Regions from separate parts of the Paenibacillus sp. TSA_86.1 genome, predicted to be linked through region 1. Evidence: riboswitches for the same ligand, from Rfam matches in the RefSeq annotation. Region 1 holds a riboswitch; the other holds the start of a gene.
What was found. A riboswitch is a leader RNA that binds a small molecule or an ion and turns the genes downstream of it on or off. The one in region 1 is predicted to bind glycine.
Positions count from the first base shown of each region.

Region 1 (7,383 bases):
CAGTTTCATGTACTGTCGTTCTGGAATTTTTTCGAGCCATTCGATATCCGGCTGCCATAATGCATTCTCAATGGTAAGCACATCACTATGACCGATCATGCTGAGCAACTTTTGATTAACGATGGAGCCTCCTTGTTCGGGTTGCCTACCAAAAAGGTCTGACTCATCCAGTACTTCCAAAGCGAGCGCCGCAATGGCTCTGCGATGGATCGCCTCACTTCCGGTAATTTTGACGCCATATCCTCGCCTTCGAACAAGCTTTAACCCCGCCTGCCGGATACGTGACTCCAGATCATCCAGATCCGTGGTAACCGTCGAGACCGTCACTTTCAGATCGGAAGCGAGCGCAAGCAGTTTGACCGGTTCGGCTTCATCCAGCAAGATGCAAAGCATGAAGAGCTTACGCTCTTCCGGCGTAAACTCTACATATTCATTACCTTCCAACTTCTGGCGTAATGCGCTGAGGTCATCTGAACCGGAATCAATACGTATTCCGGTTCCCGACTTTTTTTCCAATCGCATACCGAACGGTTCAAGCCACTGTTCAATCATCAGCAGCTCACGATGCACGGTACGGGTACTCACTTTTACTTCAACGGCGATTTCGCCGGCCGTGACTTCATGGGGATGCTCCAGCAGGAATTCCACAATTTCACGTTGTCTTTTGGTAATACTCATATCTAAGCCTCCGGCTCTGGGAAAACGGCTGCCCTCGTTAGAAGCTGGTTCGCAGTCTGCTCTCCGCTTATTTCAAACGTTCAACAAGCGCTTCGTATTCCGGGCTTTTTAGGAAATTGTCAATGGATATATGCTCTGCGTTCGGTGCCACTGTACGTGCACGATCCGTTAGTGTTTTTTGCGTAATGACAACGTCTGCATCTTGCGGAATTTCACTGATCGCCGTGTTGGTTATAGTAATGTCGATCCCTTCGGCTTTCATTTTTTTGCGCAGAATTGAAGCACCCATGGCACTGGAACCCATACCCGCATCACAGGAGAAAACAATCTTTTTCACATCTGTTTTTGCCTTGGAAGCTGCAGAAGTTGCGATATCTGCTGCTCTGTCTGCTTCACGGTTATCCGCTGTGATGGCTGCATTTGCTGTATTGCCTTGGCTTTTCATATCTTTCATTCGGCTAGAGGCCTCTTCCAGATCCTCTTCCTTCTGTTTACCTGTTTTGAGTAGCAGAGAGGCGATCAGGAAAGAAACAACTGCGGCAACGATAACCCCTGCGAGCATTGGAATGTATCCACCTTTTGGTGTCAACAGGAAGTATGCGATGATACTGCCCGGTGACGGCGCCGACACCAGTCCTGCTCCAGTCAGCATGAACGTTAACGTACCGGCGACACCGCCAGCAATAGCTGCCAGAATCAGAATCGGTCTCATTAAAATGTACGGGAAGTAAATTTCGTGAATTCCGCCGAAGAAATGAATGACCACTGCACCAGGTGCAGAAGATTTCGCCATTCCACGACCGAAGAAACAGTAAGCAAGCAAAATACCTAGTCCCGGTCCCGGGTTAGACTCAAGCATGTAAAGAACGGATTGGCCCAGTTCTCTTGCCTGATCTGTTGCAATCGGTGTCAAAATACCATGATTAATCGCGTTATTTAGGAACAATACTTTACCCGGTTCAATAATCAGGTTCACCAGTGGCAGCAAGCCGAGGTTCATTAGACCCTGTACACCCGCAGATAATACCTTGCTGATCGCCTCTACTGCCGGCCCGATCCCGAGTAATGCGATAATGCCCAAAATTCCACCGATGATTCCTGCCGAGAAGTTGTTGACCAGCATCTCAAATCCGGCTCTGATCTTACCCTCAATGGACTTGTCGAACTTCTTGATGACCCATGCTCCGAGCGGTCCCGCAATCATTGCACCAAGGAACATTGGAATGTCACTACCTACAATCACACCGATGGTCATAATCGCACCAACGACACCACCACGCTGACCATGGACCATCGTACCTCCGGTATAACCGATCAAGAGTGGCAGCAAATAATTAATCATTGGACCTACGAGTTGTTCTAACGTTGCATTTGGGAACCACCCTGTTTTAATAAACATCGCGGTAATCAGTCCCCAAGCAATAAATGCACCCATATTCGGCATAACCATACCGCTCAAGAACCGTCCGAATCGTTGCACACCTACACGTATTCCACCCTTAGAATTGGACATTTGGTCCAAATTACTCATTGGTTTATCCTCCTTGGATCAAGTCATTATCAATATGAAAGGGGTATCATGCTTCCCCTGCTGTTATCCTAAGCGAGAAACCTCTCCTGTTCAATCAAATGAAAGCGTACTTTCGTCATGAATAATGATGACAACATTAGATTATGTAATCGTTTTTTAGTAGGAATATATGATCAAATCCTTGATATACAAGGATTACTCTGCCTATGACTTTGTTCATATACAACATGCAAAGCAATAAAATAGCTTGGTCGATTTGAACTCTTTTTATTCATGAAATCTACGTCACTTCTACTTGAACACTCACCCATACGCACGAAAAACACATCAAAAAACCTGCATAAGCTATACAGCTCACACAGGTTTGAAGATAAAATGATCTATTCATATGTGATTATATATATGTCCATAAGTACAAATAGACTCGGTGTTTCAGCCTTATTTACTCCTCCGTATGTTTACGGTATGCGTCCGCATTCAGCAATGTAGCTAAAGCAGCTGTTACATCTCCATCCACACGGATTTCAATCATCCAGCCATCTTCATAAGGAGAGCTATTCACCAGTTCTGGCGAGTCCTGTAAAGCTTCATTGACTGCAATAATCGTACCGCTGACGGGTGAGAACAGATCCGACACCGTTTTGACCGATTCAATCGTGCCGATGCTGTCTTCTGCTTTTACACTGGCTTCAAGATCAGGCAACTCTACAAACACAATGTCACCCAGCTGATGCTGTGCGAACTCGGTAATGCCAATACGTACGGTATCCTCCCCTACGGTTTGCACCCATTCGTGCTCTTCACTGTACAGGAAATCATTTCTCAATTCGCTCATCGATATCCGCCTCGCTTTCATTAATGAGTGCATGCGTTCTTTGACCTTCACCTTTTTCCCAAACAACAGCGTATGATATTTCGGATTCAAATGTCAATATAGCTCACAATTAATTTGAAATTCATATCTTACCTTGTGTAACCTCACACCACTCTTTCTGCATATACTGGTGAATATTAACATAGTAAGCGCACTCTTTTCAAATATACGAACATTGACGTTTTCAAATTAAAAAATATTCGTATTTTATATAAGTTTAATGATATCGTTCTTGACATCAACAGTCGATTCACGTTTTAATGATAAGAGCAACTGAAGTTATTGGACTACGTATGAACCGCGGATGAATGTAAAGGGAGAGATTGCCCGTACACCCGGTTTGGGGATGTGCATGAGGCGGCGCCGAAGGAGTAAACCACCGACAAGCGGGGGCGAATCTCTCAGGCAAAAGGACTTTTACAGGACGCAACTCTGGAGAGCATCTAATCGTCCGGTCTGGACGTTATGATCACCCAAGGGGAAACCTGTCTGAACATACGGCGGGGTAACTCTCAGGTACAAGGGACAGAGCCTAAGAATACAGCGTGCTACTTGGCATGCCGGTTCTTTGGCCTGTCCTTTTCCTTTTTCCCAAAAAATGAAATGCAGGATTTAGAATCGTCTACCCGGCAGCGTGCCTTTATAAACGACTAATCAAATACTTATGACTTTACTTATGACTGTACTTGTTACATGACGGAATTGAATCGAATTAAATTGAAACCCGGTTAACAGATTCACTTTTCTATATTCGGCCCGCTTGAGGCCCATGACGAGGTGATTGGATGTCCGATTTGTTAAGAACACCACTCTTCCCCCTATATGCGCAATATGAAGGTGTACGTTGTATTGATTTTGGTGGCTGGGAGCTTCCGGTGCAATTTAGCGGTATTCAAAAGGAACATGAAGCTGTGCGAGAGCGCGCCGGGCTGTTCGATGTATCCCATATGGGCGAATTCACCGTAACGGGTGAACAGGCGGAAGCCTTTTTGCAGCGCATGATGACTAATGATGTGACCGCAATAGGATCAGGTCAGGCCCAATACACGCTGATGTGTTATCCCGATGGCGGTGTAGTGGATGACTTGCTCATCTATAAACTCGCAGAACAACACTACATGCTGGTCGTCAATGCCTCCAATATCGACAAAGATTGGGCATGGTTTCAGGAGCACATTATACCGGGCGTGAACATGACTAACGATTCCGAGCAAACGGCATTACTGGCGTTACAAGGTCCTTTAGCGGTCGATATTCTGGCTAAAGTTACAGGTTCAGAGGTGGATGCCGCCTCCATCGAACCGTTCCGCTTCGTACAGAATGCCGAGGTATGCGGAGTACGACTGTTGCTGTCACGAACCGGTTACACCGGCGAAGATGGCTTTGAGCTGTATGTTGCAGCGGAACAGGCTGCACTTGTATGGAACGGGCTAATGAAAGCAGGTGCTGATGTGGGCCTCGTTCCAGCAGGACTTGGTGCACGCGATACACTGCGATTCGAAGCGAAGTTGCCTTTATACGGTCAGGAATTATCACCAACCGTCTCTCCACTGGAGGCAGGGCTGGGCATGTTTGTGAAACTGAACGCCGGGCCTTTTATCGGACACGAAGCTTTGTTTCAGCAAAAAAATGACGGCCCTGCCCGCAAGCTAATTGGAATCGAAGTGCTGGAGCGCGGCATTCCGCGTCCACATTACCCCATCTATGCGGATGGCGTTCAGATTGGTGAAGTGACAACCGGTACACAGTCGCCGACCTTGAAACGTAATCTGGGCCTCGCTCTGATTGACAGCAACTATACTGCACTCGGTACAGCGCTGGAGATTGAGATTCGTGGCAAAAAGCTGAAAGCCGAGGTCATCAAGACCCCTTTTCATAAACGGACACGTACGCCAAAGACCCCTACCCAAGGAGCTGAGTAAGCATGAGCAAGCACCGCTACATTCCTATGACCGAACAAGACCAGAGCGCAATGCTCGCTACGATTGGTGTAGAAACAATTGAGGATCTGTTCAAAGATATTCCGCAGGAAATTCGGTACCAGGGCGAGTTGCCCGTGTCCTCCAAGCTGGACGAATATGCGTTAACACGACACATGTCGAAGCAGGCTGGCTCGAATGCCAACTTTGAGACACATGCCAGCTTCCTGGGCGCAGGGATCTATGATCATCACATCCCATCTGTCATCAACCATGTCATTTCCCGTTCCGAGTTCTACACGGCATACACCCCCTATCAACCCGAGATCAGCCAAGGAGAACTGCAAGCGATCTTCGAATTTCAATCGTATATCTGTGAGCTGACGGGCATGGCGGTAGCCAATGCCAGTATGTATGATGGCGCAACGGCTTTTGCTGAAGCAGGCAATCTCGCTGCCGCAGCTACACGTCGCAAACAGCTTATCGTATCCCGGGCCGTTCACCCAGAAGCACGTCAGGTGTTGCAGGCCTATGCACATGGCCTCAGTCTGGAGATCGTGGAGATTGATTACAAGGATGGCGTGACTGATTGGGATGCCCTGCAAGCAGCCATTTCGGAGGATACAGCAGCAGTGATGATTCAGAGCCCGAACTTCTTTGGTGCCGTGGAAAATGTAAAACAGGCTGCCGACCTTGTGCACACGCACAAAGGCCTGCTCGTCGTAAGCGCCAACCCGCTGTCGCTCGGTTTGCTGGAAGCCCCAGGCAAGCTGGGTGCCGACATCGTTGTAGGCGATGCGCAGCCCCTTGGAATCGCCGCTTCGCTCGGCGGACCGACTTGCGGATACTTCGCCGTGTCCCAGGCTCACATGCGCCGGATCCCTGGCCGAATTGTCGGTCAGACAACGGACCGCAACGGCAAACGCGGCTTCGTACTGACGCTACAAGCCCGCGAACAGCACATCCGCCGGGAAAAGGCGACGTCCAACATCTGTTCGAATCAGGCTTTGCTGGCGCTTAGTGCTTCTGTCTATATGTCTACTATGGGAAAGCAGGGCATGATCGATGTGGCTGATCTGAATCTGCAGAAGAGTCACTATGCACTAAAAACATTAACAGCCATTCCCGGAGTAAGCCTTACTTATAAGGCCCCTACGTTTAACGAGTTTGTTATCCAGCTTCCTGAAGGAACGGATGTAGATGCCCTTCAGCTGAATCTGCTGGATGCAGGCTTCATCGGCGGTTATGAACTTGGACGTGAATATCCGGAGCTCGCCGGACATATGCTCATTGCCGTTACCGAACGACGCAGTAAGGAAGAGATTGATGAATTCGCACGTGTATTGGAGGGATTGCTGTGACTCAGCAAACTGGAATTGACCCACAAGTAGAAGGAGCCACTATTAGCCCACAACCATCAACCTCTGCTGCTCCCGAACAGACATTAATTTTCGAGTTAAGCAGTCCTGGGCGTGTGGCTTATTCCCTGCCGGAATGTGATGTTCCCCGTCAGGAAGCAGATACGCTGATTCCCCGGGAAATGCTTCGCTCCGAAGCGGCAGCGTTGCCGGAAGTTTTCGAAGTTGATGTCATTCGCCACTACACCGCATTATCCCGCCGCAACTTCGGGGTAGATAACGGATTTTACCCGCTCGGTTCCTGCACGATGAAATATAATCCGAAAATTAACGAAGATGTGGCCCGTTATAACGGTTTTGCTAAAATCCATCCATACCAGCATGAATCAAGCCTGCAAGGGGCTCTCGAATTACTACACACCTTGCAAAATGATCTTGCAGGTCTGACGGGCATGGATGCCGTAACCCTGCAACCTGCTGCTGGCGCACACGGGGAATGGACTGGACTGATGATGATCCGGGCTTATCACGAAAGCCGTGGTGAACTGCGTACCAAAGTCATTGTGCCCGATTCCTCTCATGGCACGAACCCGGCCAGCGCAACCGTAGCCGGATTCGAAACGGTCACCATTCCGTCGCGCGCCGACGGTCTGGTCGATCTGGATGCACTGCGTGCTGCTGTCGGTTCAGATACCGCCGCACTCATGCTGACGAATCCGAACACGCTCGGTTTGTTTGAAAAGGATATTCAAGAAATTGCGTCCATCGTGCACAAAGCTGGCGGACTGTTGTATTATGACGGTGCTAACTCCAATGCCATTATGGGCATTACACGACCGGGCGATATGGGCTTTGATGTGGTACATCTGAACTTGCATAAAACGATGAGCACGCCTCATGGTGGTGGTGGCCCTGGAGCTGGACCCGTCGGTGTCAAAAGCCGCTTGATTCCGTTCCTACCTAAACCGATGGTTGTTCAAAATGGTCAAGGGGTGTACGCCCTGGATTACGAAGGAGATCAAT
Region 1 is NZ_JBQZGE010000003.1:87,055-94,437, reverse strand. It holds gene ACUTVW_RS09490 (BglG family transcription antiterminator) at 1-678, opposite strand, end outside; gene ACUTVW_RS09485 (PTS mannitol transporter subunit IICB) at 746-2,209, opposite strand; gene gcvH (glycine cleavage system protein GcvH) at 2,652-3,044, opposite strand; glycine riboswitch at 3,388-3,510, shown strand; glycine riboswitch at 3,514-3,614, shown strand; gene gcvT (glycine cleavage system aminomethyltransferase GcvT) at 3,869-5,005, shown strand; gene gcvPA (aminomethyl-transferring glycine dehydrogenase subunit GcvPA) at 5,008-6,363, shown strand; gene gcvPB (aminomethyl-transferring glycine dehydrogenase subunit GcvPB) at 6,405-7,383, shown strand, end outside.

Region 2 (7,383 bases), on a different contig from region 1:
ACCATTGCTGACTGCAAATGAATCAGCCGCTTGCGAATTTTAGCAAAGAACAGTACAGACATAATGATGAAGATGATAAAAACAGTGAGCATAACTACACCAAAATAGACGAATTCCATCAGTCCGTTACTGGAAGAATTCTGGAGCATCTCACGAGGGACTTCGATTACCATAAAACCTTGATCTTTGTTTTCATTCCCGCCTCCAACATAAGCAACAACGGTCAAGGGATCGCGATACAAGGCTTTTTTCATAAACTCTATCGTATAATTCGCTGTCCACGTTGCAGGAACTCGAGTCTCTTCCGTCTTGCCGGTTACCATCACCCACTTCAGTATGACATCTGTATTTGAAGTCTCATGCAATTCTACATTGTCCGCAGGATTCAATGACTTCGGCTTCAACACCTCTGCCTCTTTACCCCCCAGCATTAACTTCGTTCTGCCTGCTGCATCCACTCGATACATTGCCGATTTGGGAAAGTTCTCCTGCAGTTCCTTCATCCGTTTCTCTATCATTTGGTCAGAAGCCCCACCCAGCTTTTTGGATTCACTAATCCACAGACTGGTAATCCGATCAGCGTCACCGTAAGGTGCTTCTTCAATGGGAGTTGCATTATTGATGATCACAATGAAAACTGTGGCTACCAGCGGCACCACAACAGGTACAAACAGAAACGCCGCCAAAATCAGAAGCATGTATCTGGACATCAATGATCGCCCAAACTTTATTTTGGGACGGATAGGCTGTTCTTTTTTACTCATGGCTTCTTCACACGATAGCCCACACCACGCACCGTCTGAATAATCACCGGATTTGCCGGATCAAGCTCCAGCTTCTCGCGTAGATGCCGGATATGCACCATTAACGTCTTGTCCCCATCCAGATAAGACTCATTCCAGACCGCCTCGTAAATCTGTTCTTTGGTACGGATCATGCCCATATGTCTGAGCAAATAAGCGAAGATGTGGAACTGTTTGCCTGATAAAATAATCTCTTCGCCCGTCTGCTCATTGACGATCCGGTTATCTTGCTCATAGATCGACAGATGGTCCAATTTGAGAACCGTATCACTTGAAACGCCGGCGCCTGCCTTCCGCAGTTGAACCTCAATCCGCGCAGCAAGCTCGTCCGGATGGAACGGCTTGGTCACATAATCATCGGCAAAATCAAGCCCATGCAATTTGTCATCAATGGATGTTCTGGCCGAGAGCATAACGATGGGCACAGCAGGATGTTCTTTTTTCAAACGTTGCCCTACCGTAAAACCGTCCAGTCCCGGCAGCATGACATCCAGTATGACCAGAGAACAATCTGCCGCAGCCTCAGCAGCACCCTCCCCACTTCCCAGCCAGACAACCTCATATCCACGTTCCTCCAGATCCTCTCTCACCCATGTTGCAATTTCGACGTCGTCCTCAATGTATAACAGTTTTGTTTTCATCATCTATGTACTCGTTTCCTTTCTATCCTCTTTGGGTTAATGATATATCTGGGCAACGTTGCACAAGCTACAATGTCCGCTTCCTTGACTCGGCAACCATCACTCAATGTCACTCGTTTGGAGTACGCCCTCTCTTTTCATACCTTCATTATAACGCAATCTGCGGTCACGTAATATGAAGCTATATCATTAAGCAATTACGATCTACATATCCTACGTACTATCTTTATCGTTCATTTCTACATCCAATTCTTTTAACATATTACATTTACATCTGACGGGAGGAATTTATACATGCTGCTCGAAGCTATCTTTCATCAACCCAAACGGAACTGGGCTTATGCCTATGATCAGGATACAATCCGTCTGCGCCTGCGTGCCAAAAAAAATGATCTCACCGAGGTTTATGCTCTGACAGGAGATAAATACGCGTGGAAAGAAACCCGGAATAGAGTTCCTCTGACCAAATTCACTTCGGACTCTATGTTTGACTACTACGAAGGGGAAGTAAAGCCGCCATACCATCGGTTAAAGTATGCTTTTCTACTCCAAAGCGAGGATGAACACATCTGGATGACCGAAACGGATTTTCAGGAAGAGGAGCCGGATGATCCGGGCCGCATGTTCCAGTTCCCATATATTCATGCCGGAGCTGTATTTACTCCCCCAGCATGGGTGAAGGATGCCATATTTTATCAGATTTTCCCCGAGCGTTTCGCTAATGGTAATCCTGAAATCAATCCAAAAGAAGTTCAACCTTGGGGCGGTGAACCTACCCCCTTTAATTTCTTTGGTGGTGACCTGCAAGGTGTGATGGATCATCTGGATTATCTCAGCGAACTGGGCATCAATGCCATTTACTTCACTCCGATTTTCGAGGCAACGACCAATCATAAGTATGATACCGAAGACTATCTGCGTGTAGACCGTCATTTCGGTGATGCAGATACAGTAAAACGTTTGGTTAAACTGTGCCATGAACGCGGTATTCGCGTGCTTCTAGACGCGGTGTTTAATCATTCCGGCAAAACGTTTGCCCCGTTCCTCGACGTGCAGAAGCACGGTGCGGAATCCAAATACAAGGATTGGTTCCATGTGCATGAATTCCCGTTGGACGTGAAGGATGGCATTCCGACCTATGAGACATTTGGCTTTGAGCCCCATATGCCTAAGCTGAATACGGAAAATTCCGATGTGAAGGCCTACTTGCTGGAGGTGGCCGAATATTGGATCAAGGAAGTAGGTACCGACGGCTGGCGCCTCGATGTGGCCGATGAAGTGGACGATGCCTTCTGGCGGGATTTCCGCCGGGTCGTCAAGGCAGCCAACCCGGACGCCTATATCCTGGGCGAGATATGGAACGAATCTTCTGCCTGGTTGCAAGGCGATCAGTTCGATGCCGCGATGAACTACCCTTTTACCGCAGCCGTAAATGCTTTCTTTGTGGAAGATAAGATGCACGCCGAACAATTTGCCAACTCCATCGGTCGCCAGTTATCCCGCTATCCACTCCAGGCCAGTGAAGTGGCATTCAACTTGCTTGACAGCCACGATACCCCACGCCTGCTTACGCTATGTGATGGCGATCAACGCAAGATGAAGCTGGCTGCCTTGTTCCAGTTCACTTACATGGGAGCGCCATGCATCTATTATGGTGATGAGATTGGCCTCGACGGCGAACATGATCCCGGATGCCGTAAATGCATGGAATGGGATGAAGCAAGGCAGGATCGGGAGTTACTTCGCTTTTACCAGAAATTGATTGCTCTACGTCATGCTCATCCTGCACTGCGTGCGGAAGGCACGGTTCGTTTCCTGCAAGCCCAAGCGGGCGGAAGTCAGCTCGTCATGGAGCGGCAAAGCGATGAGGAGCGCATCCTGGTTCTATTTAATCGTTCGGAGGAAACTGCCATTGTTGAACTGGAAGCTGGTCATCAGCCATGGAGCGAGCTGTTTGAGGGCAATCATCGCACGGCTCTGGACAACGGTGTGCTTGCTATTGAATTACCCGCCTATGGATATGCAGTTATGCGAACCGAATTAGAATAGACTAGGCGCATTGAAAAAGCCTGAAATAAACTCACCTACCTCATCCTGATACGACGGTCGATAGCCAATAGTTAGCTTAGCTGATCTACGATCCTAAACTAAACTAAAACAAGCGCCCTTCATACCTGAGCTGTTCAGGTTGAAGGACGCTTGTTTACTTTAATTTATTCTAAACCCTCGATCCGGCAAGCTCTGATTACTTACCATCCATTTTCGGTTGTAGTCCTGATGCTTCTGAATCGGTTTCTGATGTCTCTTCCGGCTCTGCCCGCTTCGCCTTAGGTTTCGCCAGCTTCTGCATCATCTTGCGGCCTGTAGGTGTCTGGGCCAGCCCGCCTTGCGCTGTCTCGCGGTGACGGCTTGGCATGGCACTGCCTACCTCCAGCATAACGTCGATCACTTCGTCCGACGGAATGGCACTGCGTACGCCAGCGAGCGCCATATCAGCCGCAGCCAGTGCAGTAACGGCTCCGAGTCCGTTGCGCACAATACAAGGAATCTCTACAAGCCCGGCAACCGGATCACAGATGAGGCCCAGTGTATTTTTCAAAGCCAAGCCCACAGCATGCACGACCTGCTCCGGTGTTCCTCCACGAAGTTCCACCATGGCTCCGGCAGCCATGCCGATCGCAGAGCCAACCTCGGCCTGACAACCACCCTCGGCACCAGAAATAAACGAATTGTTGGCAATAACATAACCGATAGCCCCCGCGCAGAACAATCCATTCACCAGATGTTCATCCGTCCAGCCAAAGCGTTCCTGCGAGCTGATAAACACACCCGGAATGATGCCGCAAGATCCTGCCGTCGGCGTAGCCACGATTCGTCCCATCGAAGCGTTCACTTCCGATACACACAGTGCATAAGCCATGGCAAGGGCAGAAGCATCACCAGAACATGTCTCGCCTTGGCGAATGTATTCGGCCATCTTTTTCCCGTCTCCGCCTGTCAGTCCGCTACGTGAGGTTGTATCTTCTGTAAGTCCTTTACGAACGGCTTCCTTCATCACCTGGTAGTACTCCGACATCTGTTTCACCACGTCGGCTTCCGGTGTATTCGTCTCTTGCACCTGCTCTTCAATCATCAGCTGTGCAATCGTTTTGGACTCCGCAGTGCAGATGGTATTCAATTCATGCAAATGTTTAAACCGCATTCGGATCAACCCCTCTCTTCAGATCAATCACACGAATATTGAGCACATGATCCAGGGAACGCAATCTTTTCAAAATCTCTTCACTTGGCGGAGCATCCATCTCCATTGCAGTAAGCGCTTCACCATCACGGGCTTTCCGATCCACTTGCATATACCCGATGTTCACTCCGGAAGAGCTGATCGTTGAGGTTACGGATGCCAGAACACCCGCTTTATCCGCATGGCGCAAAACAAGTGTCGGGAACTCCCCGCTAATCTGTACGCGAAAATCATTCAGTGCATGCACGGACACACTACCACCGCCGATGGAGGCCCCTGTTAATGAGCATTCCCGTTCGCCGTGCCACAATTCAATCTTGACCGTATTGGGATGAGGGGCCGGCAGACCGCTCGTGTAAAATTCAACCTCCATACCCGCTTCATCTGCATACTGTTCCGCATCCGGTATACGCGGATCATCTGTGACATAATCGAGCAGGCCTCCGATCAGTGCCAGATCCGTTCCGTGTCCCTGATAGGTGTCCGCAAATGAGCCGTATAACGTGAGCCGTGCACGTTCAGGCGTGCATCCTAGCCACTGACGCGCAATTCGGCCCAGTCTTGCAGCACCCGCTGTATGTGAACTGGATGGCCCCGTCATGGACGGACCAATAATTGAAAAAACATCTTTAAATCGCACCTTGTAACCCTCCAATTGGTTTCGTCGTCATCGTCCTCCAAACAAGAAGACCACCATTATGTTCCTGATTTACTGAATGATGACATGAAAAAAGGACAGAAGAAGGCCGTTAGCCCTCTCTCTGTCCTTGATACCTGAGAGTTTCATGATCGCAGCATCGGCTAAAACAGATCAAGTACATTCACATACAAGTCTATTCACCGTGCTGACCCATCATATTCCCCTTGGGTGGCGCTTCTTCCGCGCACTCTCCAGAGTTGCGTCCAACGACGGTACGTTTACCTGAGAGATTAACAGTTATGCCGGGTGCATAACTACTTGCTCCTTCGGTGCCTCAAGCTGGCCTGTATAGTACAGATCTGCATCGATACGATGCATCATATCGATCTATCCCCGTATTTATTCAGCCCGTTTAGGTCTCTCCCGCTCGTTATCATTCGCTGTATTCTGTTCATTCATAATAAAAGTTAATCATTCTGGCATGTATTCAATCATATACAGCGTAATATGCCGCACTGTATATGTCAACAAAAGTGACGTATTGGAAGCCTGCTTTTGGCGTAATACTTCCAAACTATATCTGGTCACATCCGTATCTTGAACCGTACAGACAGAAGATGCGAAGGATATTACTCCCGCTTGTTATATATATGCAATTTTTAAAGGGATTGTTTCAAAATCAACAAATATTCAAATAAAAAAAGCATAACCACCCGAACGTTTCCGCTCGGGCGTTACACTTTCTTATCTTTAACCAAAACGCCCCATAATATATTCCTGCGTCAGACGATTGTCCGGGTTGGTAAAAATGTGCTCCGTCTCACCGTGTTCAATCAGACTACCGAGATAAAAATAAGCCGTATAATCCGAGATGCGCGCCGCCTGCTGCATGTTATGGGTAACAATAACGATGCGTAGCTCCTGCTTCAGCTCCGAGATCAATTCCTCGACTTTACCCGTAGATACCGGATCAAGGGCAGATGCTGGCTCATCGAGCAAAAGAATCTGCGGGTCAACGGACAATGCTCGCGCGATACAGAGACGTTGCTGCTGACCACCCGAGAGTGCCAAGGCCGATTCATGTAGTCTGTCCTTTACTTCATCCCAAAGTGCTGCGCGGCGTAAGCTTTTCTCCACAATCTCATCCAACGCCTTCTTACTCTTCGTACCGCGGTAGCGGGGGCCAAATGCGATATTGTTGTAGATAGACTTATGAAAAGGATTGGGCTTCTGCCACACCATGCCGATCTTCTGACGAAGCTTGATTACATCCGTACCTGGTTCGTTGAGGTCATTACCATCCATCCAGATGTGTCCCTCTGTGCGTGAACCGGCAATCTCATCATTCATCCGGTTCAATGAACGGAGAAATGTCGATTTACCGCAGCCGGACGGCCCAATCAGAGCCGTTACACTGGCTTCGGGAAAAGTCAGGCTGATCTGTTTCACGGCCTGAAAATGTCCATAATATATGCTTAACTGTTCCGTACCAAATGGTATGGCCATGTGGGATTCCTCCTTATTTCGAAGCTGTCATCCGGCGGTATACCACCCGGCCGATCCAGCGTGCACTCAGATTGAATGCCAGTACCAGAATAACCAGCACGGCAGAAGCACCTGCTGCGATTTCTTTGGAATCTGGCCCAATGCCTTCACTGTTGACTTTCCAGATGTGCACAGCCAGTGTTTCCGCAGGACGCAACGGGTTGATCGGTGATCTTGGACTTGTTGGATTCCAGTCCGTAAAGTCCAGTGGTGGACTACTCATACCCGCAGTGAACATCAGCGCTGCCGCTTCACCGAAGATCCGGCCTGAGGCCAGAATCGTGCCCGTAATCAAGCTTGGCAACGCCACAGGCAACAGGATGGACGTAATGATCTTCCATTTGGACAAACCAAGAGCGAGTCCGGCTTCCTTCTGCTCTTTGGGAACGGCACGGAAAGCTTGCTCCGTCGTCCGAACCATCAGCGGCAAGTTGAAGATCGCCAGTGCCATCGCACCCGATAAGAGGGAGAAGCCCAGGCCAAACGTATTGACGATCAGCAAGAGTCCAAACA
Region 2 is NZ_JBQZGE010000007.1:140,585-147,967, reverse strand. It holds gene ACUTVW_RS16005 (ATP-binding protein) at 1-764, opposite strand, end outside; gene ACUTVW_RS16000 (response regulator transcription factor) at 761-1,444, opposite strand; gene ACUTVW_RS15995 (alpha-glycosidase) at 1,739-3,493, shown strand; gene sdaAA (L-serine ammonia-lyase, iron-sulfur-dependent, subunit alpha) at 3,690-4,646, opposite strand; gene sdaAB (L-serine ammonia-lyase, iron-sulfur-dependent subunit beta) at 4,636-5,325, opposite strand; glycine riboswitch at 5,445-5,582, opposite strand; glycine riboswitch at 5,587-5,761, opposite strand; gene pstB (phosphate ABC transporter ATP-binding protein PstB) at 6,076-6,831, opposite strand; gene pstA (phosphate ABC transporter permease PstA) at 6,845-7,383, opposite strand, start outside.
Region 2: linked by a shared signal. The riboswitch ahead of sdaAB (L-serine ammonia-lyase, iron-sulfur-dependent subunit beta) and the one ahead of gcvT (glycine cleavage system aminomethyltransferase GcvT) in region 1 are both predicted to bind glycine.